DNA from 2 places in the Azospirillum sp. P4_B5 genome. Region 2 is predicted to be linked to the other one. Evidence: predicted binding sites of a transcription regulator. Region 2 holds the regulator's gene; the other holds the start of a gene.
The links. The regulator LexA, encoded in region 2, represses DNA repair genes until DNA is damaged. The targets are predictions, from matches to a motif close to ATGTTCTANTTTGGTTC.
Positions count from the first base shown of each region.

Region 1: AC1DVI_RS17145 (putative DNA modification/repair radical SAM protein) is a predicted target of LexA. The motif match lies at 3,135-3,151, and genes of this name have one in related genera.

Region 1 is NZ_JBFUHT010000020.1:29,210-40,770, reverse strand. It holds gene AC1DVI_RS17155 (hypothetical protein) at 218-436, shown strand; gene AC1DVI_RS17150 (UdgX family uracil-DNA binding protein) at 467-1,897, opposite strand; gene AC1DVI_RS17145 (putative DNA modification/repair radical SAM protein) at 1,900-3,114, opposite strand; gene AC1DVI_RS17140 (serine hydrolase domain-containing protein) at 3,262-4,320, shown strand; gene AC1DVI_RS17135 (ABC transporter permease) at 4,333-6,873, opposite strand; gene AC1DVI_RS17130 (acyl-CoA thioesterase) at 7,069-7,632, opposite strand; gene AC1DVI_RS17125 (LysR substrate-binding domain-containing protein) at 7,629-8,546, opposite strand; gene AC1DVI_RS17120 (CaiB/BaiF CoA transferase family protein) at 8,684-9,886, opposite strand; gene AC1DVI_RS17115 (acetyl-CoA acetyltransferase) at 10,331-11,497, shown strand; gene AC1DVI_RS17110 (Zn-ribbon domain-containing OB-fold protein) at 11,507-11,561, shown strand, end outside.
Region 2 is NZ_JBFUHT010000016.1:68,420-79,980, forward strand. It holds gene AC1DVI_RS14505 (LysR substrate-binding domain-containing protein) at 1-907, shown strand, start outside; gene AC1DVI_RS14510 (glutathione S-transferase family protein) at 964-1,572, shown strand; gene AC1DVI_RS14515 (hypothetical protein) at 1,577-1,783, opposite strand; gene gltA (citrate synthase) at 1,776-3,089, opposite strand; gene gltX (glutamate--tRNA ligase) at 3,184-4,596, opposite strand; gene AC1DVI_RS14530 (ComEC/Rec2 family competence protein) at 4,761-6,938, shown strand; gene lexA (transcriptional repressor LexA) at 6,964-7,662, opposite strand; gene AC1DVI_RS14540 (molybdopterin molybdotransferase MoeA) at 7,831-9,048, opposite strand; gene moaC (cyclic pyranopterin monophosphate synthase MoaC) at 9,048-9,542, opposite strand; gene AC1DVI_RS14550 (GNAT family N-acetyltransferase) at 9,539-10,000, opposite strand; gene trpC (indole-3-glycerol phosphate synthase TrpC) at 10,036-10,824, opposite strand; gene trpD (anthranilate phosphoribosyltransferase) at 10,821-11,561, opposite strand, start outside.

The DNA of each region.
Region 1 (11,561 bases), on a different contig from region 2:
TTCCGCTTCATCCCCTGCATCATCGGCTTCGCAGACTCCCAACGTTTAGGCATTGGTTAACCTTCAATGCCTAATGATTCGGCACCCTGTGGTTTGGCTCATTTCCGAGCAGCCGGAATCCCGCAATCCTGTCCTCGTTCTGGGGCTGGCATGCGGCTTGCTCTCGCTGATCCACACGATGTTGGCACAGCCGTGCCGTTGCGTTTTGGAGCGCCCGATGTTTGTTACCCTGTCGATGATCTTCTGCCTGGCGTCCGACCCGACCCAGTGCCGGACCATCAACCCGATGGTTCCCGACACCGAACCCCTGACCATGTCGAGCTGTCCGATCGCCGGTCAGATCGAGAGCGCCAAGTGGATCAACGACCACCCGAAGTACGAGCTTCAGCGCATCCAATGCACGGTGGGCAAGCGGTTCAAGCAGCAGGGCGCGTGAGGGTTTGACGGGGGACGGTCCGGTGCCGTCTCACGCCAGCGCCGCGGCGCGGCGCAGGTCGGCCACCAACTCCGCCTGCGCCCGCCGCCGTTCCTCGTCTTCCGGAAGCCTCAGCAGGTAGGAAGGGTGGACGGTGACGAAGCCGTTCCACCCGTCGAAGGCCATCGGACCCCGCTCGCGCAGAACCGCGACGGGCCGGCCGCTCAGCGCCAGGGCTGCGGTGGCTCCCAGCGCGACGACGAGGCGGGGGCGGACGAAGCTTAGCTCCGTCATCAGCCACCAGCGGTAATGCTTGACCTCGCCGGCGGTGGGGGACTGGTGGATGCGCCGCTTGCCGCGCTGGACGAATTTGAAATGCTTGACGGCGTTGGTCAGGTAGAGGCTGCCGCGGTCGATGCCGGCCTCCTCCAGCGCGGCGGTCAGCAATTGGCCGGCGGGACCGACGAAGGGGCGCCCCTCGCGGTCCTCCTGGTCGCCCGGCTGCTCGCCAACGATGGCGATGGCCGCACCCTCCGGCCCCTCGCCCAGCACCGCCTGCGTCGCCCCCGGCACCAGCGGTTCGGAGCGTTGGATCAGGCGGTTCAAGTCGGCGAGGCTTTCCGGTGCCTGCCGGGCCATCGCCGCCACGGCCTTTTCGGGCATGCGGCGGCGCGGGATGGCGGCCTCCGCCTCCAGCATCGCCTGGACGCGGGCGGGGGCGGAGCGGACCAGCGCCGGGATGGCCGCCGTCTCCGGCATGTTGGCCCAGTATTTCCGCGGCATCTCCGCCCGCATGGCCGTCGGGTTGACCCGCGCCGGGTTGAAGGTGCTCTCGTAGTAGCGCCGCCAACCCTCGGCAAAGCGATCATCGGCAAAGCGGTCATGGGCCAGCGCGTCCGGACGCTCGGCGGGCGGGCCGGTCATCAGGCGCTGGCGGTCCCAGTGCAGCGAGCCCTTCGGCGTCAGGATCGTCCACACCATGCTTTCGAAGCGCTCGACGAAGAAGGGGGCGACGGCCTCGACGATGTGGTGGTCGGGTTCGAACCACGCCGCGTAGCGTTCTCCGTCGTCCAGGCCGGGCAGAGCAGGGGGCAGCGCGCGGAAGCGCAGGAAGGCGTGCATCTTATGGATGTCCCGCCGCACCGCCTTGTCGAGCCGCTCCAGCCGGTGCACCAGCGGGTCGGCGTGCTGGTCGAGCAGAGCCCGCTCCCCGTTCAGCACCCGCCAGACCAGCCGGTAGAGCAGGGCGTAGCGTTCCGGATCGCTGTGGCAGACGACGGTTTCGATCAGTTGCCCGACCGCCTGGGGCAGGAAGACCGCAGCGCCGTTCTGGGAAGCGGGCGCCGTCTCGTCGCCGAACAGCGACGGCGCGCCGACGCTCCACAGCACCGTGTCGGGTTCTGTCCGGGCGGCGGCGAGGCGGCGCACCGCCCGGCGGAAGCCATCGAGGTTCGCACCCTCCCGCAAGGTGATCGTGTGCATGGTCAGAAGAGGCTCAGCTGGCTGGACGGCGTGACCAAGCGCTGGCGCAGGTCCAGCCGGTCGGTCAGCCCACCCACAGGGTGGTAGTCGGCGGCGATCAGGAAGGGGCGCGCCCGCCGCAGCCCGCTCGACAGCCGCCCGAGATCCTCCATGCGCAGGCGGGTGTGGCGGCGCGCTGACAGGATCTTGTCCACGGCGCGCGCACCCAGCCCCGGCACCCGCAGCAGCATCTCGCGGTCGGCGCGGTTGACGTCGACCGGGAAGCGCTCCCGGTTCTTCAGCGCCCAGGCCAGCTTGGGGTCGATGCCGAGGTCGAGCATCCCGCCCTCGCCGCCGGAGGCGATCTCCTCCACCGTGAAGCCGTAATAGCGCAGCAGCCAATCGGCCTGATACAGCCGGTTCTCCCGTTGCAGCGGCGGTGGCTTGACCGGCAGCACCGAACTGGCCTCCGGGATCGGGCTGAAGGCGGAGTAGTAGACGCGGCGCAGCCCGTAGCGTTGGTAGAGCGTGCCGCTGGTCTCCAGGACCGAACGGTCGGTGGCGTCGTCGGCGCCGACGATCAGCTGGGTGCTCTGGCCGGCGGGGGAGAAGCGGCGGCGCTCCTCCTTGGCCTCGACGATGCGCTCGTTGACCTGCCCCATCACAGCCTTGATCGTGCCGCCGTTCTTCTCCGGCGCGAAGGCCTTCAGGCTGTGGTCGGAGGGCAGTTCGAGGTTGATCGACAGGCGGTCCGCCCACAGCCCGGCCTGCTCGATCAGCCAGGGGCTGGCCTCGGGGATGGTCTTCAGGTGGATGTAGCCGGCGAAGCCGTGGTCGCGCCGCAGCGTCCGCGCCACCAGCATCATCTGCTCCATGGTGTGGTCCGGCGAGCGGATGATGCCGGAGGACAGGAACAGCCCCTCGATGCAGTTGCGCTTGTAGAAGCCGAGGGTCAGCGTCACCACCTCCTCCACCGTGAAGCGGGCGCGACGGACGTTGGAGGAGCGCCGGTTGATGCAATACACGCAGTCGAACAGGCAGTGGTTGGTCAGCAGGATCTTCAGGAGCGAGACGCAGCGCCCGTCCGGCGTGTAGGCGTGGCAGATCCCGGCGCCGGTGGTCGAGCCCAGCCCCTCCTTACCGCCGCGGCGCGGCTTGGCGCCGGACGAGGCGCAGGAGGCGTCGTATTTCGCCGCATCGGCCAGAATGCCGAGCTTCTCGATCAAGGCGTCGTCCATCGTCCCATCCCACGCTGTGTGTGTTCTTAATATGTTCTCATGGGGTGACGAGGCAAGCGGCGGATGCGGTGGTGGGTGAGACAAAGTCCGCCCCGTGTCTCTCCGCGGCAATCTTGGATGGCCGCGAAGCGGGACCACATATCCGGGATGACTTCGAACTCGCCGTTCCGGCTCGGCCGCCGCACTGTCCTCGCCGCCACCGTCGCGTCCTTCGGCTGTGCCCTGACGCGCCCGCTGCTTGCCACCCAACCCGCGGCCGGGGCCGCGTTCGATCCGGCCTTGCTGGACCGCGCAATCAAGCGGGCGGCTGGGCTCGATCAGATCCACGCGCTGGTCATCGGGCGGCATGGGGAAGTGGTGTCGGCGGAGGCCTTCCGCGGACCGGCGGTGAACCGCGCCGTCAACGTCAAGTCGGTGTCCAAGACCATCGCCGCCTCGCTCGCCGGCAGCGCCATCGATCGCGGCGTCCTGCGGGGCGTCGATGTGCCGTTGGCCGAGGCGGCTCCGGGGCTGGTCCCGGCGGGCGTCGATCCACGGGTGCGCCGGATCACCATCGCGGACCTGCTGACCATGCAGGCCGGTCTGGAGCCGACCTCCGGGCCGAGTTATGGCCGCTGGATCAACAGCCGCAACTGGGTCGCCGACGCGCTGCGCCGTCCCTTCGTCACCGAGCCGGGCGCGCGCATGCTCTATTCGACGGGGAGCTACCACCTGCTGGGCGCGGCGCTGGCCAGCGCGTCGGGGCGCAGCCTGCTGTCTCTGGCGCGGGATTGGCTGGGCGAGCCGCTGGGAATCGAGGTGCCGTCCTGGACGCGCGACCCGCAGGGCTTCTATCTCGGCGGCAACAACATGGCGCTGTCGCCGCTCGACCTCTTCCGCTTCGGCGAGCTGTGGCGGCAAGGCGGCCTGTGGAACGGGCTGCGCGTCATCAGCGCCGCCTGGGTGCGGGATTCCTGGGTGCCGCGCACGCGCTCCCCGTTCTCCGGCGACGACTACGGGTACGGCTGGTTCCTCGCCGAGGCGAAGGGGCACCGCATCGCCTACGCGCGCGGCTACGGCGGGCAGATGCTCTATCTGGTGCCCGGCCTGGGGCTGACCGTCGTCGTCACCTCCGACCCCGGCCGGCCGGCGCGGTCGGATGGCCATGTCGGCATGCTCAACGCCCTGCTGACCGAAGCGATCATCCCGGCGGCGGAAATGGCCTGACCGGCTGGCGGGTCAGGCGGACAGCGCATCGCTGCGCAACCGCCGCATCACGTCCCGTCGCGGCAGCCAAGCCACCAGCACAGCCCCGACCGCCGCCATCGCGGCGACGGTGCCGAGGAAGGCGGCCAGGGGAACAGCGCCTCCAGGCAGGGGAGCGCCGTCGGCAAGGCTGGCGACCACCGCCGCCCCACCGGCCCAGCCGAGCGGCACCGCGACCGCGGCGACCGCGGCGCCCAGGACGGCGAATTCCAGCACCACCGCCTGCATCATCGAACGCCGCCCGACCCCGAGGGCGTGCAGGATCGCCATTTCCTGAAGGCGCCGCCGTGCGCTGCTGGCGATGGCGCCGAGAAGGACCACGGCCGCCGCTCCGAGGGCGACGGCGGACAGGCCATCCAGCAACCCGCGCACGGTCTGGACGGTCGACCCAAGCGTGTCCAGAACCTCCGCAACGCGGACGGTGGGGGCCTGGGGGATCGCCTGCGCCACCGCCGCCTCCACCACGGGAACCACTTCGGGCGGCGACCAGGCGGCGGCAACGAGGCTGTGCGGTGGCGGTTCCGGGAAGGGGGAGAGGATAACCGGAAAATCCAGGTCGAGCCGCGTCCAGTCGATGCGCCGGAGGTTGGCGACCGTCGCGGTCACCGGGCCGCTCGCCAAGGCCAGCGTGACGCTGTCGCCCACCGCCAGCCCCAGCCGGCGGGCCACCTGCGCGTCCAGCGAGGCGAGCGGCGGGCCGGCGTAGCCTTCGGGCCACCAACTCCCCGCCACGATCCGGTCGGTGGGGGCGGGGCGGTCGCGCCAGGATAGGCCGCGGTCGCCGCGCACCGCCCAGCCGACGGAGCGCGGGGCGTCCGCCTCGGTGACGGCGACGCCGTTGAGGCGGCTGATCCGGGCGTGCAGGAAGGGCGCCGTCTCGACACGCCCGACGCCGGGCAGGGCGGAGAGCAGTCCGCTCAAGCGGGTGCCGTCCGGCGGGGGAATGTTCAGCACGACGACGGAGGGTGTCTGCGTCGGCAGCGTCGCCTCGACATGGCCGGTTGCGGACTGCCCGACCACGCCGACCGCGACCAGCAGGGTCAGGCCGATGCCCAGCGCGACGGCCACCGGGACCGTCGACGCGCCGGGCCGACCGAGGTTGGCGACGGCCAGCCGGACCACCGGTCGCCGCCCGCGCGCCAGCCGGCGGGCCACCCCGGCGAGCCCGCGCCCCAGCAGCGCGAAGCCCGCCGCCACCAGCCCGGCGAGGAGCAGAAAGCCGGCGACCGTGAGCGGCATCCCCGTCCAGGCGGCGAGCAGACCAGCGAGCGCCAGCCCCAGAAGCGCGACGGCGCCACGAGTCCGCCACCCCAACGGCCGGGACAAGCCATCCACCGCCCCCCGCCAGATCGCGGCGGGGCTGGTTCCGGCGGCGCGGGCCAGCGGCGGCACGGCGCAGAGCAGCGCCGCCAGAAGCCCGACCGCCCCCGCCAGCAGCAAGGCCGCCGGATCGACGGCGCCACCCGTCTCCGGCATCCAGTCGAGCGGCAGCGCGCACACCGCCGACGCGGCCAAGATGGCGCCGGTCGCCACGCCGATCAGCAGCGCCACGCCGACCACGCCCAGTGTCTGCACCAGGAAGGCGGTGAAGAGCAGGCGTGGCGAGCCGCCCAGCGCCTTCAGCGTCGCCAGGACCGGCAACCGCCGGGCGAGGTGCGCCGACAGCGCCCGGCCGACCCCGACTCCGCCGATCAGCAGGATAGACAGCGATCCCAGAAGGAACAGCGCGCGGGCGAGGTGCACGGTGCGGTCCACGCCCGGAATGCCGTGCGAGGCATCGACGATCCGCCACCCGGCGTCAGGGAAGCGCTCTTCCAGATCGCGCAGGACGGCGTCGGACCGGACCGTTTCCGGCAGAACGAGGCGATAATACCAATAGACGGGCATCCCCGGCGCCGCGAGGCCCGTATCGTCCAGCGCCCGGCGGTCAATGACGACGCGCGGGCCGAGGGAGAAGGCGCGGAACGCCCGGTCCGGCTCATGCTCCAGCACGGCGCGGATCGCGACTTCGGTGGCACCAAGGCGCAGCCGGTCGCCGACGCCCAGCGCGAGCGCTTCGAGGAGGTCGGCGGACACCGCGGCGCCCCATTGCCCGTCCCGGTGGGCCAAAGCCGCGGCCAGGGACGGGGCGCCGGACACCGTCGCCGCGCCGATCAGCGGGTAAGTTCCTTCGACCGCCTTCAACTCGACCAAAGTGCGGGCACTGCCGGTCACCGTCCCCGCCAGAGGGCGCAACTCTGCGGTCTCGCCGACCCTGCCGATCGTGTCGAGGATGGCCCGCTGCTCCGGCGTCGCCGGTGCGTGGAACAGGCGCAGGGAGAGATCGCCGCCGACCGCCTCGCGCGCGGTCGCCCGCATCCCGTCGAGCACGCCGCCGCTCAGCGAGCCGACGGCGGCCATCATGGCGGTGCCCAGCGCCACTCCGAGGATAACGATCCAAAGACCGGCGACGCCGCCCCGCAGGTCCCGCCAAGCCAGCCGCAACGCCATGCGCAGATGAGTCATGGCGGACATATCGTGAAGGTCCTGCCGGCCGGCAACCGCTCCGGTCGCATACAAAATCCCCTCTCCCGTCTCGGGAGAGGGAAGGGGCCCGCGCGAAGCGTGGGAAGGGTGAGGGTGACGCCGAGAATCAGCGCATTGATCTTCGCGCGACCCTCACCCGCTCTCGGCGGACCGAAGGTCCGCCTGCCGCGTCAGCGCTGGCTTTCAGCCAGCGCGAGAGCCCGCTGCGCGGGCACCCTCTCCCGGGACGGGAGAGGGACTGGACGCCAGATGCAGCCGCCGCCGGTGGCGGGGCGGCAGGGGATGGGCGGACTGGACCGCCGCCAGGGCGCTCAGCCGCTCCGCCAGGGCGGGCGGGAAGGGTGTCACCTTGCGGGTCCGCAGATCGACGTGGATCGACAGCTGCTCCATGGTCGCGGCGACCGACCCGTCGTCGGCGCGGCGGATCTCCAGCAGGCTCAGCAGCCGCTTGTCGTCGGCGTCGAGCAGCCGCAGGGCCACCCGCAGGGGCGTTCCGACGCGCAGTTCCCGCCGGTAATGCACCGCCACGTCGACGACGAACAGGCCGAACCCCTCGTCCCGCGTGTAGGTCTCGCCCAGCCCCCATTGCTCCATCAGGGCGTAGCCGACCTCGTCGAACAAGGCGACGTAGCGCACCATGTTCATGTGGCCGTAAAGGTCGATCCAGCTCTCTTCGACGGTGTGCACGTCGGACAGCAGGATGTCGGACGGCAAGATGTCCGGCGGCAGGGCGTGGTCCTGGGTCATGGGGTGCCTTGGAGGGGGGAGGTCTGCTCCGGCGGGAAGACGCCGCGCAGCCATTGCCGGATGGCGGAGATGACCGGCGTGTTCCAGCGGTGGACCGGAGCGATGAAGTAATAGCCGCCGATGGTCACGTTGCTGTCCACCATCTCCACCAGCTCGCCGTTGGCCAGCGGCTCGGTCACCAGCAGGTCGCTGACCAGGGCGACGCCGCGCCCCAGCCGGGCCGCCTCGATGGTCAGATGCGCCTGCCACAGCCGGGGGCCGCGCAGCCGGGGGATGTCAGCGATGCCGGCCTCCTCCAGCCAGGCTTCCCACATGCCGGTGGACTGCTCGTGGATCAGCGGCAGGCCGACGAGGTCGGCGGGGGTGCGCACGTCGGGGTAGCGCGCCTTGAACTCCGGGCTGGCGATGGCGAGGATGCGCGGCCGCGCGAACATCTCCGAGCGCAGCCCGTCGGCGACGGAGCCGCCGTCCTCCAGATACATGATCTCGGCGTCGGCCTCCTCCCGACTGAAGTCGGGGCGGGTCGAGGTCGGCTGAAGGATCACCTCCCGCCCGGTCAGCGCCTCCTCCAACTCCGGCAGGCGGGCGAGCAGGCAGCGCGACGCCAGCCCGGCGAGGCAGCAGATGTGCACCGCCTCCATCCCGCCGTTGCGCAGCTCGTTGCTCGCCTCGCCGATCAGGTCGAAGGCGCGGCGGAGCTGCGAGGCGTAGCGGATGCCCTCGCGGGTCAGGGACAGGCCGCGCCCGGACTTCGCCACCAGCTTCACCCCCACCGCCTGCTCCAGATTCTGGATGTGGCGCGACACCACCGTATGGGACACCGCCAGCTCGTCGGCGGCGGCCCGCACCGTGCCCTGACGGGCGAAGATGTCGAAGGCGCGGAGGGCGAGAAGGGGCGGAAGGCGGCGCGCCATGCGGACCTTTGGGCTGTGGACGGAAGCCGGGGCGAGGCTGGGAGCGATCCCGATGGCAGTATGAAACATTTCCGCCAGCACCGCACGCGCCCCTTCGCCGCCCGTCGCCCGCCGCTCTCCCCCCGCGCCGCCGGCCATCACACCACCGCGTCGCGACGGAAGGCGCCGATCTCGTCGGGGCTGAAGCCGAGATCCGCCAGGATGGCGTCGGTGTGCTCGCCCAGCCGGGGCGCCGGGCTCTCCGCCGGCAGGGGGGCCTCCGGCATGGTGATCGGCACGGCGGCGAAGCGCTTGCCCGAGCCTTCCGGCACCTCCACGACCATCTTGCGGTGGACCACCTGCGGATCGTTCAGCGCGTCCGGCACGCTGTTGATCGGGCTGGCCGGCACGTCGGCGTCCTCCATGGCGTCCAGCCAGGCGTCACGCCCGCGGGTGAGGAAGACCTCGCGCAGCAGCGGTTCCAGCTCCGCGTGGTTGGCGTTGCGGGCCGAGCCGGTGGGGAAGCGCGGGTCGGACAGCAGATGCTCCAGCCCCATGGCGCGGCACATCCGGTCCCACTGCTCGTTGGTGTCGACGCAGATGGCGATGGGCTTGTCGGCGGTGGGGAAGGCCTGGAAGGGGGCGATCAGCGGGTGGCGGCTGCCCAGCGCCCGCGGCGTCTCCCCGGCGTTCAGGAAGCGGGCAATGGCGTTTTCCATCAGGGCGAGCTGGCAATCCAGCATCGCCACGTCGATGAAGCTGCCCTCGCCGGTGCTGGTCCGCTTCTGCAGGGCGGCGAGGATGCCGACGGCGGCGAACAGGCTCGACCCGATGTCGCCGATCGACGCGCCGACCCGGCAGGGATCGCCGCCCGGCTCGCCGGTGATGCTCATCATGCCGGACATCGCCTGGGCAACCACGTCGAAGCAGGGCCTGTGGCGGTAGGGGCCGTCCTGCCCGAAGCCGGAGATCGAGGCGTAGACCAGCCGCGGATTCACCGCCTTCAGATCGTTGTAGCCCAGCCCCAGCCGGTCCATCGCCCCGGCCCGGTTGTTTTCCACCAGCACGTCGCAGGTGGCGACGATCTTCTTGAAGATCTCCTTCCCCTTTTCCTCCTTCAAGTTGAGCGTCAGACTCCGCTTGTTGCGGTTGACGCTGAGGAAGTAAATGCTCTCCTCCTCGCTGAAGGGGGCAATGATGCGGGTGAAATCGCCCTTGCCGGGACGCTCGATCTTGATCACCTCAGCCCCCAGCGCGCCGAGCAGCCACGTGCTGTAGGGGCCGGCCAACATGTGCGTGAGATCGACCACGCGCACGCCGGCCAGAGGGCCTTCGCGGCGTTGCGTATCGGTGTTGAGCATGCATGATCCTTCGGATGGCCGGACGCCGTGCGGGCGGGCCGGGCGGGGCCGCGCACCCCGGCTGGAAACCGGTCCGGTCCAGGGCGGCGGCGGGAATACGATGCCCAAAGGCTTGCGCCACGGCGGCCGGAAAACAATCGCTTAGTTTGGCCCAATCCGGTGCATGGAAGGCACCGTTCCGCCGATCCGCGCGGTGTGACATTGGTGCGTTCCGTGCACCGGACCGCATCGTTTTTTCTGCTTGTGACACGAACTGTGTCCGGTAGTCTTGATCTTGCCGGGAGCGGATCGGCCTGATCGAAATCTCTACCGGCCATCGGATAGTCTTCGTGATTTCCGAGACGGGCGATCTCTTTACTCTCATCGCCTGTCCACTGAAGCCGCTCGGCGCGCGTCGCGGCAGCGATGCGCGGCCTTCCACAACCAGGAAAGGACAACCCGCGCGTGATCGATCTTTCGGGAAAGGCGGCCATCGCTGGCGTTTATGAATCGCCCCGCCGGGATGCGCCGCGCGTCCACCCCTTCGCCCTTCAGATGGAGTGCATCCTCGGCGCCCTGGACGACGCCGGGCTGACGCTGAAGGACGTGGACGGGCTGTGCGCGGCCTCCGGCGACTGGGCCGAGGGCGGCAGCACCATGGATGTGGTCGAACTGGCCGAATACATTGGGATCGCGCCGACCTACGTGAACAGCACCGACGTCGGCGGCTGCTCCTACATCCTCCAGGCCGGGCAGGCGGCGGCGGCCATCGCCACCGGGCTGGCCGAGGTGGTGGTCATCAGCTACGCCGCCTGCCCGCGCTGGTGGCCGCTGAGCAGCCCGTCCTTCGACCCCTTCGTCTTCCCCGCCGGCCCCGGCCAGTACGAGATTCCCTACGCGCCGACGCTGATTTCGACCTACGGCCTGTTCGCCCGTCGCCATATGGACTTCTACGGCACCACGCCGGAACAGCTCGCCCAGGTGGCCGTGACCTTCCGCGAGCACGCCGCAAAGAACCCCGACGCCCGGCTGCGCAAGCCGATCACGGTGGACGACGTGCTGGCCTCGCCGATGATCGCGTCGCCGCTGCACCGGCTGGACTGCTGCGTGGTGACCGACGGCGGCGGCGCCGTCGTGATGACCAGCCGGGAGCGGGCGCGCGACCTGAAGAAGCCGCCGGTCCATCTGGTCGGCTACGGCGCCGCCGTGGCGCGCACCCAGAACAGCCAGATTCCCGACGACCTGACCACCCCGGCGGCGCTGTCCGGCCCGCGCGCCTTCGCCATGGCGGGGCTGACCCCCGGCGAGATCGACGTGGCGCAGATCTACGACGCCTTCACCATCACGCCGATGCTGGCGCTGGAGGATCTCGGCTTCTGCGGGCGCGGGGAGAGCGGCGCCTTCGTCGCGGACGGCAACCTGACGCTGGGCGGCAGCCTGCCGACCAACACCGACGGCGGCGGCCTGTCGTCCAACCATCCGGGCAAGCGCGGCATCTTCACCCTGATCGAGAGCGTCCGCCAGCTGCGCGGCGAGGGGCCGGGCGTCCAGGTGCCCGACGCCCGCATCGCCCTGGCCCATGGGCTGGGCGGCACCTTCTGCTCCGCCGCCACCGCCATCCTTGCCCGGTAAGGTGCCCCGATGACCAGCATGACCATCCCGCCCGTTCCGGACGAGACCTCCGCCCCCTTCTGGG
Region 2 (11,561 bases):
CTTCACCGCCCTGGCCGCTTTCGAAGCGGCGTCCCGCCACGGCAGCATGACGCGCGCCGCCGACGAGCTTGGCCTGACTCACGGCGCGGTCAGCCGTCAGGTGGGCGATCTGGAAAAGCGGCTGAAGGTCCGTCTGTTCGACCGCACCCCGCAGGGGCTTCACCTGACCGACGCCGGACGCGACCTCGCACAGGCCTGCACCGCGGGGCTGGGGCGGGTTCAGGAAAGCTGGGACCGCATCGCCGGGCAAGGGCCGGAACGGCTGCGCATCGCTGCGCCGCGCACCTGGGCGGCCTTGTGGCTGGTGCCACGCTTGGGTCGCTTCCTGGACGGCCGGTCGGGCCTGCGGCTGGACATCGAGGGGGGCAACACCGATCGCGCGTCGGAGGCCGAGGCGGGTTGGGCGGTCATCCGCTACGTGCGCGGCGGCGATCCCGGCCCCGCGGGGGCGCTTTTGTCGGAAGAGCCGCTGTTTCCGGTTTGCGCTCCGGCGCTGGCTGAACGGCTGTCCGGACCGGCCGACCTGTTCCGCCAGACGCTGCTGCATTATCAGGCATCTCCGGACTGGAGCCTTTGGCGCGCTGGCAGCGGGGTGGAACTGGATGGGGCGGGGGGCCTGAGCTTCTCGGAATCGGTGATGGTGATCCAGGCGGCCATGGCCGGGCAGGGGATCGCGCTGGGGCGCCCGTCGCTGGTGCTGGAGGCGCTGGAAGCGGGACGGCTCGTCTGCCCCTTCGGGCCCGCGGTGCCCTGCGGCGACCGCTACCTGCTGACGGCGCCGGCCGAAGGGTGCGGGCGTGGTGTGCTCCGCGCTTTCCGGCACTGGCTGCTGGCGGAGGCCGCTGCGGATCGGGCGCGGCTGGAGCGGCTCGGCATACTGCTTCCGCAGGGCCACGCTGGCACCTGACTCCGTTTCGTGTTTATATCCGCCATCGGATGGATTTGGAGTGGAGACACGCCCCCATGCTGCGCCTTTACGACAACCTGTCTTCCGGAAACGGCTACAAGTGCCGGCTGCTGCTCCACAAGCTGGGCCTTGCCTATGAACGGGTCGAGCTGGACATCGACCGGGAGGAGACCCGCACTCCGGAATTCCTGGCCCGCAATCCGAACGGCCGCATCCCGACCCTGCAACTGGAAAACGGCAGCCACCTGCCGGAATCCAACGCGATCCTCTGGTATCTGGCGGAAGGCACGCCCTATCTGCCCGACGACCGGGAGGGACGCGCGCGGGTCCTGCAATGGATGTTCTTCGAGCAGTACAGCCACGAACCGAACATTGCCACCGTGCGCTTCTGGATCACGCACCACGTGGAGATGACGGAGGAGCGCAAGCTGGGGCTGGTGACCAAGCGCCGGCTCGGTTACGACGCGCTGGGCGTCATGGAAGGGCATCTGGCGGAGCGACGCTTCTTCGTGGGCGAGCGCTTCAGCGTCGCCGACATCGCGCTCTACGCCTACACGCATGTGGCGGAGGAGGGTGGGTTCGACCTGTCCGGCTATCCGGCGGTGCGCGCATGGATGGAGCGTGTGGCGGCGGAAGGGCCGCACATCCCGATCACCCAGGGCTAGACGATCAGATCAGCACCACCGCGGCGATCATCGCCACAATCACCGCATAGAAGAGGATGCGGCGAAGCCGCCGCGACAGCGGCGGCTTGTTGTCGTTCGCGACGGGCTGGCCCTGACGGACCCGCCGCGCCGGAACGATGAACGCAGCCGGGCTGCGGGCGGCTCCGTCGGAGCCACCCGTCCCGATGTGTGCTGTCGGCCGGTTAGCCACGCTCGGCCAGCGGGATGAAGTCCCGCTTGGTCGCGCCGGTGTAGAGCTGACGCGGACGGCCGATCTTCTGGACCGGGTCCTCGATCATCTCCTTCCACTGCGAGATCCAGCCGACGGTGCGCGCCACGGCGAACAGCACGGTGAACATGCTGGTCGGGAAGCCCATCGCCTTCAGGATGATGCCCGAGTAGAAGTCGACGTTCGGGTACAGCTTCTTTTCGACGAAGTACGGGTCCTCAAGGGCAATCTTCTCCAGCTCCATCGCGATGTCGAGGAGCGGCTCGTCCTTGATGCCCAGCTCGGCCAGAACCTCATGGCAGGTCTTGCGCATGACCTGGGCGCGCGGGTCGTAGTTCTTGTAGACCCGGTGGCCGAAGCCCATCAGACGGAAGTTGTCGTTCTTGTCCTTGGCACGGCGGACGATCTCCGGGATGCGATCGACGGAGCCGATCTCCTCCAGCATCTTCAGCACGGCCTCGTTGGCGCCGCCATGGGCCGGACCCCACAGCGAGGCGATGCCGGCGGCGATGCAGGCGAACGGGTTGGCGCCCGACGAACCGGCCAGACGGACGGTCGAGGTGGAAGCGTTCTGCTCGTGGTCGGCGTGCAGGATGAAGATCTTGTCCATGGCCTTGGACAGGACCGGGTTGACCTTGTACGGCTCGCACGGCGTGCCGAAGGTCATGTAGAGGAAGTTCTCGGCGTAGGACAGGTCGTTGCGCGGGTACATGAACGGCTGGCCGACCGAGTACTTGTAGGCCATCGCGGCGATCGCCGGGATCTTGGCGATCAGGCGGTGCGCGGCGATCTTGCGCTGCACCGGGTCCTCGATGTCCGTCGAGTCGTGGTAGAAGGCCGACAGCGCGCCGACGACGCCGCAGAGAACCGCCATCGGGTGGGCGTCGCGGCGGAAGCCGCTGTAGAAGCGGGTCAGCTGCTCGTGCACCATCGAGTGGCCGCGCAGTATGCCCTCGAACTCTTCCTTCTCGGCGGCGTTCGGCAGGTGGTTGTTGAGAAGGAGGAAGCAGACCTCCGGGAAGGTCGCGTGCTCGGCAAGGTCGTCGATGGCATAACCGCGGTGCAGCAGGATACCCTCGTCACCGTCGATGTAGGTGATCTTGGACTCGCAGCTGCCCGTCGAAGTGAAACCCGGATCGTAGGTGAAACAACCGGTCTCGGCGTAGAGCTTGCGGATGTCGATCACGTCCGGACCCGTGCTTCCCTTCATCACGGGCAGGCTGACCTGCTTGCCAGTCCGGTTGTCGATCAGGGTGAAGGTATCGGCCTTGTCCGCGGTTTGGGTCATCTCGGCACGTCCTTATCTTTAGGGTTGGGGCTTAACGCCCTTTTCGAATGCGCGCAGCATAGTTCTATGCCGGGCGGATATCAACGCACGGAAGTTATCCCCGTGCTGCAGTTGCGGCATCCTTCATCCGGGCCAGCGTTTCCGCGCGGCCGAGGAGTTCCGCCACCTCGAAGATGGGCGGCGACACGGTGGAACCGGTGAGCGCCGCGCGCAGCGGCTGGGCGATCTTGCCCAGCTTCTCGCCCCGCTCCTCGGCGAAGGCGCGGACCAGCCCTTCCAGGGTGGCGGCGGTGAAGTCCGCTTCCGCCTCGAAGCGGGCGGCGAGGTCGGTCAGGACGCCGCGGCCCTTCTCGTCCAACAGCGCGGCGGCCTTCTCGTCCATCGCCAGCGGACGGGCGGCGAGGTAGAAGCGGGCGCTCTGCGCCAGATCGACCACGGTGCGGGCGCGCTGCTTCAGCCCGTTCATGGCGCGGGTCAGCAGGTCGCGCTCCGACTCGGTCAGCGCGCGGCCAAGCTCGGCCTCCAGCCGCGGGGCGGCCAGACCCACGAGGCGGGCGTCGTCGGCCTGCCGCATGTAGTGGGCGTTCAGATTCTCCAGCTTGGCGAAGTCGAAGCGCGAGGGGGAGCGCCCGATGCCTTCCAGGTTGAACCACTCCACGGCCTGTTCGGTCGCGATGATCTCGTCGTCGCCGTGCCCCCAGCCGAGCCGCAGCAGGTAGTTGCGGATCGCCTCCGGCAGGTAGCCCATGTCGCGGTAGGCGTCGACGCCGAGCGCGCCGTGGCGCTTCGACAGCTTGGCGCCGTCCGGACCGTGGATCAGCGGGATGTGGCCGAACTCCGGAAGGTCCCAGCCCATGGCGTTGTAGATCTGGATCTGGCGGAAGGTGTTGGTCAGATGGTCGTCGCCGCGGATGACGTGGGTCACGCCCATGTCGTGGTCGTCCACCACCACCGCCAGCAGATAGGTCGGGGTGCCGTCGGCGCGCAGCAGGATCAGGTCGTCGAGCTGGGCGTTCTGCACCGTCACCTCGCCCTGGACGCGGTCCTTCAGGACCGTCTCGCCCTCCTGCGGCGCCTTCAGGCGGATCACCGGCTTCACGCCGGCCGGCGCCTCGGACGGGTCGCGGTCGCGCCAGCGCCCGTCGTAGCGCACCGGCTGGCCGGCGGCCTTCTGGGCGGCGCGCATCTCCTCCAGCTCCTCGGGGCTCGCGTAGCAGTGATAGGCGCGGCCGGCCGCCAGCATCTGCTGCGCCACCTCGGCGTGGCGGTCCTTGCGGGCGAACTGGCTGACCGCGTCGCCGTCCCAGTCGAGGCCGAGCCAGGACAGACCGTCGAGGATGGCGTCCACCGCGGCGTCCGTCGAGCGCTGGCGGTCGGTGTCCTCGATGCGCAACAGGTACGTGCCGCCGTGGTGGCGGGCGTACAGCCAGTTGAACAGCGCGGTGCGGGCGCCGCCGATGTGGAGAAAGCCGGTGGGCGACGGGGCGAAACGGGTGACGACGGTCATGGGTGGCTCAATTCCGGGTTCGGCGCTGCTACAGTGCTGCGGCGGCCGCGCGGCGGCTGCGGCGGTGCGACTGCGGTGGTGCGGTGGTGTAACACATTAACGGCGCCGGAGGCATTTGCCTTGCGCGCATAGGCGACAGTATGGCCCACGGGGTTGAAGAGGGCATGGCCGGGGGTTTGGCGGCGGAGGAGGGCGATGCCGGTCCTGTCCGTCGCGGCGTCGGCGCGCGCCTTTCCGCGGCGGCACTGGAGTGCCTCGCCGCGGAGCGGGAGCGCTGGGCGCTGTGGCTGCCGGTGGGGGCCGGGGCGGGCGTGGCGTTGTATTTCGGCCTGTCCGCCGAGCCCCCGCTCTGGCTGGGGCCGGGCGCTGCGGCGGGCTGTCTGCCTCTGCTGTGGCTGGCGCGGCGGCGTCTGGCGCCGGTCGTCCTGCTGCTGGGGCTGCTGAGCGTCGCTCTGGGCTTCGCCGCGGCGCAACTGCACAGCGTGGCGGCGATGGCGCCGATGCTGACGCGCGAGCTTGGACCGGTGCAGGTGACCGGGCGGGTGCTGGCGGTCGAGCGGCAACCAACCGGCACGCGGCTGATGATCGGGGAACCGACGGTGGAGCGGCTGGCTCCGGAGGCGACACCGGCGCGGGTCCGACTGCATCTGCCGGCCAAGGTGACTCCGCCGGAGGCCGGGACGGTGGTCCAGCTGCGGGCCATGCTCCACCCGCCGGCCGCCCCGGCGGAGCCGGGAGCGTTCGACCTGCAGCGGCGCGCCTATTTCGAAGGCTTCGGCGCGGTCGGCTTCGTCATGGGCGCTCCCGTCGCACAGGAGGCGCCACTGCCCGGTGGCTGGCGCCGGGTGACCGTGGCTTTCGAGCGGGCCCGTGCTGCCATCGCCGAGCGGGTGCGTGCCGTCGTGACCGACCCCGCGGGGGCCAGCGTCACCGCCGCCCTGCTGAACGGCGACGCGGCGGCGATTCCCGAGCCGATGATGGACGCCTTCCGCGACAGCGGGCTGGCGCATCTCCTGTCCATTTCCGGCCTGCATGTGGGCATCGCCGCGGGGATCGTCTTCTGGGTGGTGCGCGCGCTTCTGGCGCTGGTTCCCTGGGTGGCCCTGCGCTGGCCGATCAAGAAGATCGCGGCGCTGGCCGGCATCCTGTCGGCCATCCTCTACACGCTGCTGGTGGGCGCGCCCTTGCCGACGCTGCGGTCGGTGCTGATGACCGGCCTCGTCATGGGCGCGGTCATCGCCGACCGGTCGCCGATCAGCATGCGGCTGGTCGCCTTCGCCGGCATCGTCACCGTCCTGTACGATCCCGAAGGAATGCTGGGGCCGAGCTTCCAGATGTCCTTCGCGGCGGTCGTCGCCCTGATCGCGGCCTTCGAGCGGTTCACGCCCTGGGCGGTGCGTCGGCGGCGCGAGCTGGGCTGGCTCGGCCGAGGAACGATGACGTTGGGCGGCATCGCCTTTTCCAGCGTCGTGGCGACGGTCGCGACGACGCCCTATGGGCTCTACCATTTCCAGCAGGTCGCCTTTTACGGCGTGCTGTCCAACATGGTGGCGATCCCCATCACGACGGTGTGGATCATGCCCTTCAGCCTGCTCTCCTACCTGCTGCTGCCCTTCGGGCTGGAGGGGCCGGCGGTGACGGCGATGAGCTGGGGCGTCCGGCTGGTCATCGAAACGGCGGAGCGAACCGCGGCGCTGCCCGGCGCCACCGCGTTTCTGCCGGCCATGCCCGACGCCGCCATCGCCGCCGTCACGCTGGGCGGTCTGTGGCTGGCGATTTGGACGGGGCGCTGGCGCTGGCTGGGGCTGGTCGCCTTGACCGGTGGACTGGTCGCCCCGGTCTTTGCGTCGCGGCCCGACATTCTGGTGTCGGAGGACGGAAAGCTGATGGCCGTGCGCGGCGCGGAGGGGATTCTCAGCCTCTCCACCGTCAGCGACGGGCGGGTCGCCAACAGCTGGCGGCGGCGTGACGGCATGGAGAAGCCGGAGGAGAAGGGCGGTCAGGATGTCTGGCCGCTCGCCGGGGTCAGTCTGGACGGGCGGTTGCGCTGTGACGCTCTGGGATGCCTCTACCGTGCACAGGGCAAGACGGTGGCGCTGCTGCGCCAGCCGGACGCCTTGCCGGAGGATTGCGCGCTGGCCGATGCGGTGGTGACCGTGGTCCCGTCGCGCGGATGTCGGGCGCCGCTGGTCATCGACCGCTGGCGCCTGCGGCGGGAGGGCGCGCACGCGCTCACCCTGACGGACAAGGGCATCCGCGTCGAGAGCGTGCGTGGCCAGCGTGGCGACCGCCCGTGGACGATGGGAGGAACGCTCTCCGATGGAAAGACCGGGGCGCGCTGAACCGCCGCCCCGGAGCATCCCGCCGTCAGTACTTCCGCACCAGACCGACAAGGCGGCCCTGCACGCGGACGCGGTCGGCGCCGAAGATGCGGGTCTCGTAGGCGGCGTTGGCCGGTTCGAGCGCCACGGTGTTGCCCTTGCGGCGCAGGCGCTTCAGCGTGACCTCGGCGTCGTCCACCAGGGCGACGACGATCGAGCCGTTGTCCGCGCTGTCGCAGCGCTGGATGACCACCGTGTCGTGGTCGAGGATGCCGGCCTCCACCATCGAATCGCCGGCCACCTCAAGCGCGTAGTGGTCGCCCATGCCGAGCATGGCGGCGGGAATGTCAACGAAGGCGGAACCGTCGCGCAGCGCCTCGATGGGCGTGCCCGCGGCGATGCGGCCGTAGAGCGGAAGCTGCACCGATTCGGACGCCGGGTTCGCCTCCCGTCCCGCGAAGCTGAAGTCACCCTTGATGACGTTGGGCTGGAACTTGGCGCGCGGCGGCCGGGTCCGGGCAGTCTCCAGCCCCTCCGGCAGCCGCAGCACCTCCAGCGCGCGGGCGCGGTGGGGCAGGCGGCGGATGAAGCCGCGCTCTTCCAGCCCGGTGATCAGACGGTGGATACCCGACTTGGACTTCAGGTTGAGAGCGTCCTTCATTTCATCGAAGGAAGGGGACACACCGCCCTGTCCGAGCCGCTCGTTGATGAAAAGCAGCAATTCATGCTGCTTGCGCGTGAGCATTTGTGCCTCCCGACCGGTTCCGCACTAGATATGGAACAAAAGCAAAACGTTCCCTTATGTTCTAGTTTGGTTCTTAACCCCCGTCAAGCCCTACGGATGAAATCAATCGCAAATCGACGGACAGGACTCCCAAAGCGATTGCCAAAGGGATTGGGGGTGCAGAATGGATTAAAGCGACAGTACACCGCCGCTCAATGGGATCACCGTCACGCGGTCGCCGGCGGTTGCGGCGGGGGCCTGAGGCTCGCGGACGATCAAAGCGTCGGCTTGGGCCAGCCGGGACATCATCGCGCTGTCCTGGCGCGGGAAGGGGGTGGCGACCGGCTCGCCGTCCGGTCCGATGGACAGCGTGGCGCGCAGGAAATCCGTGCGGTCGTCGTTGGCCCTCAGCGGCGCGCCGAGCCGGACCGTGAGCGTGGTGTTCTCGGCGGGCAGCCCCTGGAGACGGCGAAGGACAGGCACCAGGAACAGCACGGCGGCCACCCCGGTGGACACCGGATTGCCGGGCAGGCCGAGCAGCGGCACGCCGTTCGCCGTCCCGAAAATCAACGGCTTACCGGGCTTCATGGCGACCCGGTAGAAGTCCAGAGACAGCCCGCCCAGCACATCGCGCACATGGTCGTGCTCACCTTGCGAGGCGCCACCCGTGGTCACCAGCAGGTCGCAGCCGGCCGCCCCGACGGCCATGGCGGCGAGATGCTCCGGGTCATCCTTGGCCACGCCGAGATTGTGCGCGACGCCGCCCTGGCTGGCGACCAGTGCGCACAGGCCGATCGCGTTGGAACTGACGATCTGGCTCGGCCCCAGCGGATCGCCGGGCAGGGCGATCTCGTCTCCGGTGGCGAGCACGGCGACCCGCGGGCGGCGGTGGACGCGCAGCCAGGGCAGATTGGCCGCGGCGGCCAGGGCGACGTCGCGGGCGGTGAGCAGCCGTCCCTTGGGAAGGAGGTTCTCTCCGGCGGTGAAGTCCAGACCGGCGGGGCGGATGAAGCGGCCCGCGGGCACGGCGCGCCCGACGCGCACGCGGTCCCCGGCGTCTTCGCAATCCTCCTGCATCACCACGGCGTCGGCCCCGGCGGGCAGTGGGGCGCCGGTGAAGATGCGCACGGCCTCGCCGGCGCCGACCGTTCCGGCGAAGGCGTGGCCGGCCGCGGACTCGCCGATCCGGCGCAGCGTGACCGGCGCATCCGCCGACGCCGGATCGATGTCGGCGGCGCGGACGGCCCAGCCGTCCATGGCGGCGGCGGCGAAAGGCGGCTGGGTCAGCCGGGCGACGGCGGGCTCCGCCAGGACGCGCCCCAGCGCGTCGGGCAGCGGCACCGTCTCCGCCGGCAGGGCGGTGAAGGCGGCGAGAATGCGGGCGCGGGCTTCACCGACCTGCAGCATCAGACCGCGCTCCCCCATTCGCCGCTCTTGCCGCCGGCCTTGTGGAGCAGCTTGACCTCGGTGATGGTCATGCCGCGGTCCACCGCCTTGCACATGTCGTAGACGGTGAGTGCGGCGACCGACACGGCGGTCAGCGCTTCCATCTCCACGCCGGTTTGCCCCCTGAGCTTGCAGGTGGCGGTGATGTCCACGGCGTTGCGCTCGGGGTCGCAGGTCAGGTCCACCTTGACCGAGGTCAGCATCAGCGGGTGGCACAGCGGGATCAGGTCCGGCGTGCGCTTGGCCCCCATGATGCCGGCCAGCCGGGCCACCGACAGCACGTCGCCCTTCTTGACGCCGCCCTGGAGGATGAGCGCCAGCGTTTCCGGCTGCATCAGGACGGAGCCGCGGGCGGTCGCCGTGCGTTCCGTGTCGGCCTTGCCGGACACGTCCACCATCACCGCGCGGCCTTCGGCGTCGAAATGGGTGAAGCCGCTTGCGGGCTGGTCGGTCATAGGGGTTTCTCCATGAACAGGCTCAACGGGTCCGGGCCGTAGGGGCCGAAGGGACCGCGGTCGGCGAAGCCCTGCTTGCGGTAGAGCGCGATGGCCTCGTCCTGATAGACGCCGGTTTCCAGCCGCAGCAGGGACAGGCCGGCGGCGCGGGCCTCGTCCTCGATGCGTTCCAGAAGGCGCCGCCCGATCTGGCCACCGCGCGCGGTCGGCTGGACGAACATCCGCTTGACCTCGCCATAGCCGCCCTCGATGTCGATGCGCATAGCGCCGCAGCCGACCACGGTTCCGGAACGCCGGGCGACAAGGAAGCGGATGTCCGGCTTGGCCAGCGACTGCAGGTCGAGCAGATGGTTGCTCTCGGCTGGGTATAAGTCGCCCAGATAGCGGTCCAACTCCTCGATGAGCTGGACCACCTCGTCCTGGAGCGGGCTTTCACGGGCAATGGTCACGTTCGGCACGGCGTCGCTCCTCCCCATTGCTTTTTTATTTGATATCAGGCGAGCAGGGCGCGGGTGGCCGCGGTCACATCCTCCTGCCGCATCAGCGATTCACCGACCAGGAAACAACACGCGCCCACCGCCGCCATGCGCGACAGGTCCGCCGGGCTGTAGAGACCGCTTTCGGCGACCAGCATGCGGTCGGCGGGCACATGGGCGGCCAGTTCCTCGGTCGTGGCGATGTCGACCGCCAGAGTCTTCAGGTTCCGGTTGTTCACGCCGAGAAGCGGGGTCTTCAGCGCCAGCGCGCGGTCCAGCTCCTCGCGGTTGTGCACCTCGACCAGCACGTCCAGGCCCCAGGCGATGGCGGCGTCCTCGATCTCTGCGGCCTGCGCGTCGCTCAGCGCCGCCATGATGATGAGGATGCAGTCGGCGCCCAGCGCGCGGGATTCGGCGATCTGGTAGGGATCGACCATGAAGTCCTTGCGCAGCACCGGCAGGTCCACCGCGGCGCGGGCGGCCAGCAGATAGTCGTCGCAGCCCTGGAAATAGGGCTCGTCGGTCAGCACCGACAGGCAGGTGGCGCCGCCCTCGCGGTAGGCGCGGGCCAGCGACGGCGGGTCGAAGTCCGGGCGGATCAGCCCTTTGGACGGGCTGGCCTTCTTGATTTCGGCGATCAGACCGTAGCGGCCCCCGTCCACCGTGCGGCGCAGCGCGCGGATGAAGCCGCGCGCCGGGTCGGCGGTGCGGGCGGCGTCCTCCACCGCGGACAGCGGGCGGGCGGACTTGCGGGCTTGGACCAGCGCGCGCTTGTCGTCGCAGATGCGGGTCAGGACGTCGCTCATGGCGCGGCAACCGGTTCGTTGGTAATGGACGAATTCGTGATGGACACGAGGCGCTGGAGCACGGCGCGGGCGGCGCCGCTGTCGATGGCGTGGCGGGCCTGCTCGACGCCCTCCTTCAGGTCGCCGGCCTTGCCCGCCACATGCAGCGCGGCGGCGGCGTTCAGCAGCACGATGTCGCGGTAGGCGCCCTGGACGCCGTCGAACAGCGCGCGGATGGCCTCGGCGTTCACATGGGCGTCGCCGCCCTTCAGAAGCTCCGGCCGGGCGCGGAAGATGCCTGCCTGTTCCGGTTCGATCTCGAACACGGTGACCTCGCCGTCCTTGAGCTGGGCGACGGTGGTCGGGCCGGTCGTGGTGATCTCGTCCAGCCCGTCGGAGCCATGGACGATCCAGGCGGCCTCCGACCCCAGGCGCTTCAGCACGTGGGCCAGCGGCTCCACCCACTGCTTGGCGTAGACGCCGAGGAGCTGGCGCTTGGCGCTGGCCGGGTTGGACAGCGGGCCCAGCAGGTTGAAGATGGTGCGGGTGCCCAGCTCCACGCGGGTCGGGCCGACGTTGCGCATGGCGAGGTGGTGGCGCGGCGCCATCAGGAAGCCGATGCGGGCGTCCCACAGGGCCTTGCGCACCAGACCCATGTCGCAGTCCAGATTGACGCCCAAGGCACCCAGCACGTCGGCGGCGCCCGATTTGGACGACATGGCGCGGTTGCCGTGCTTGGCCACCGGCACGCCGCAGGC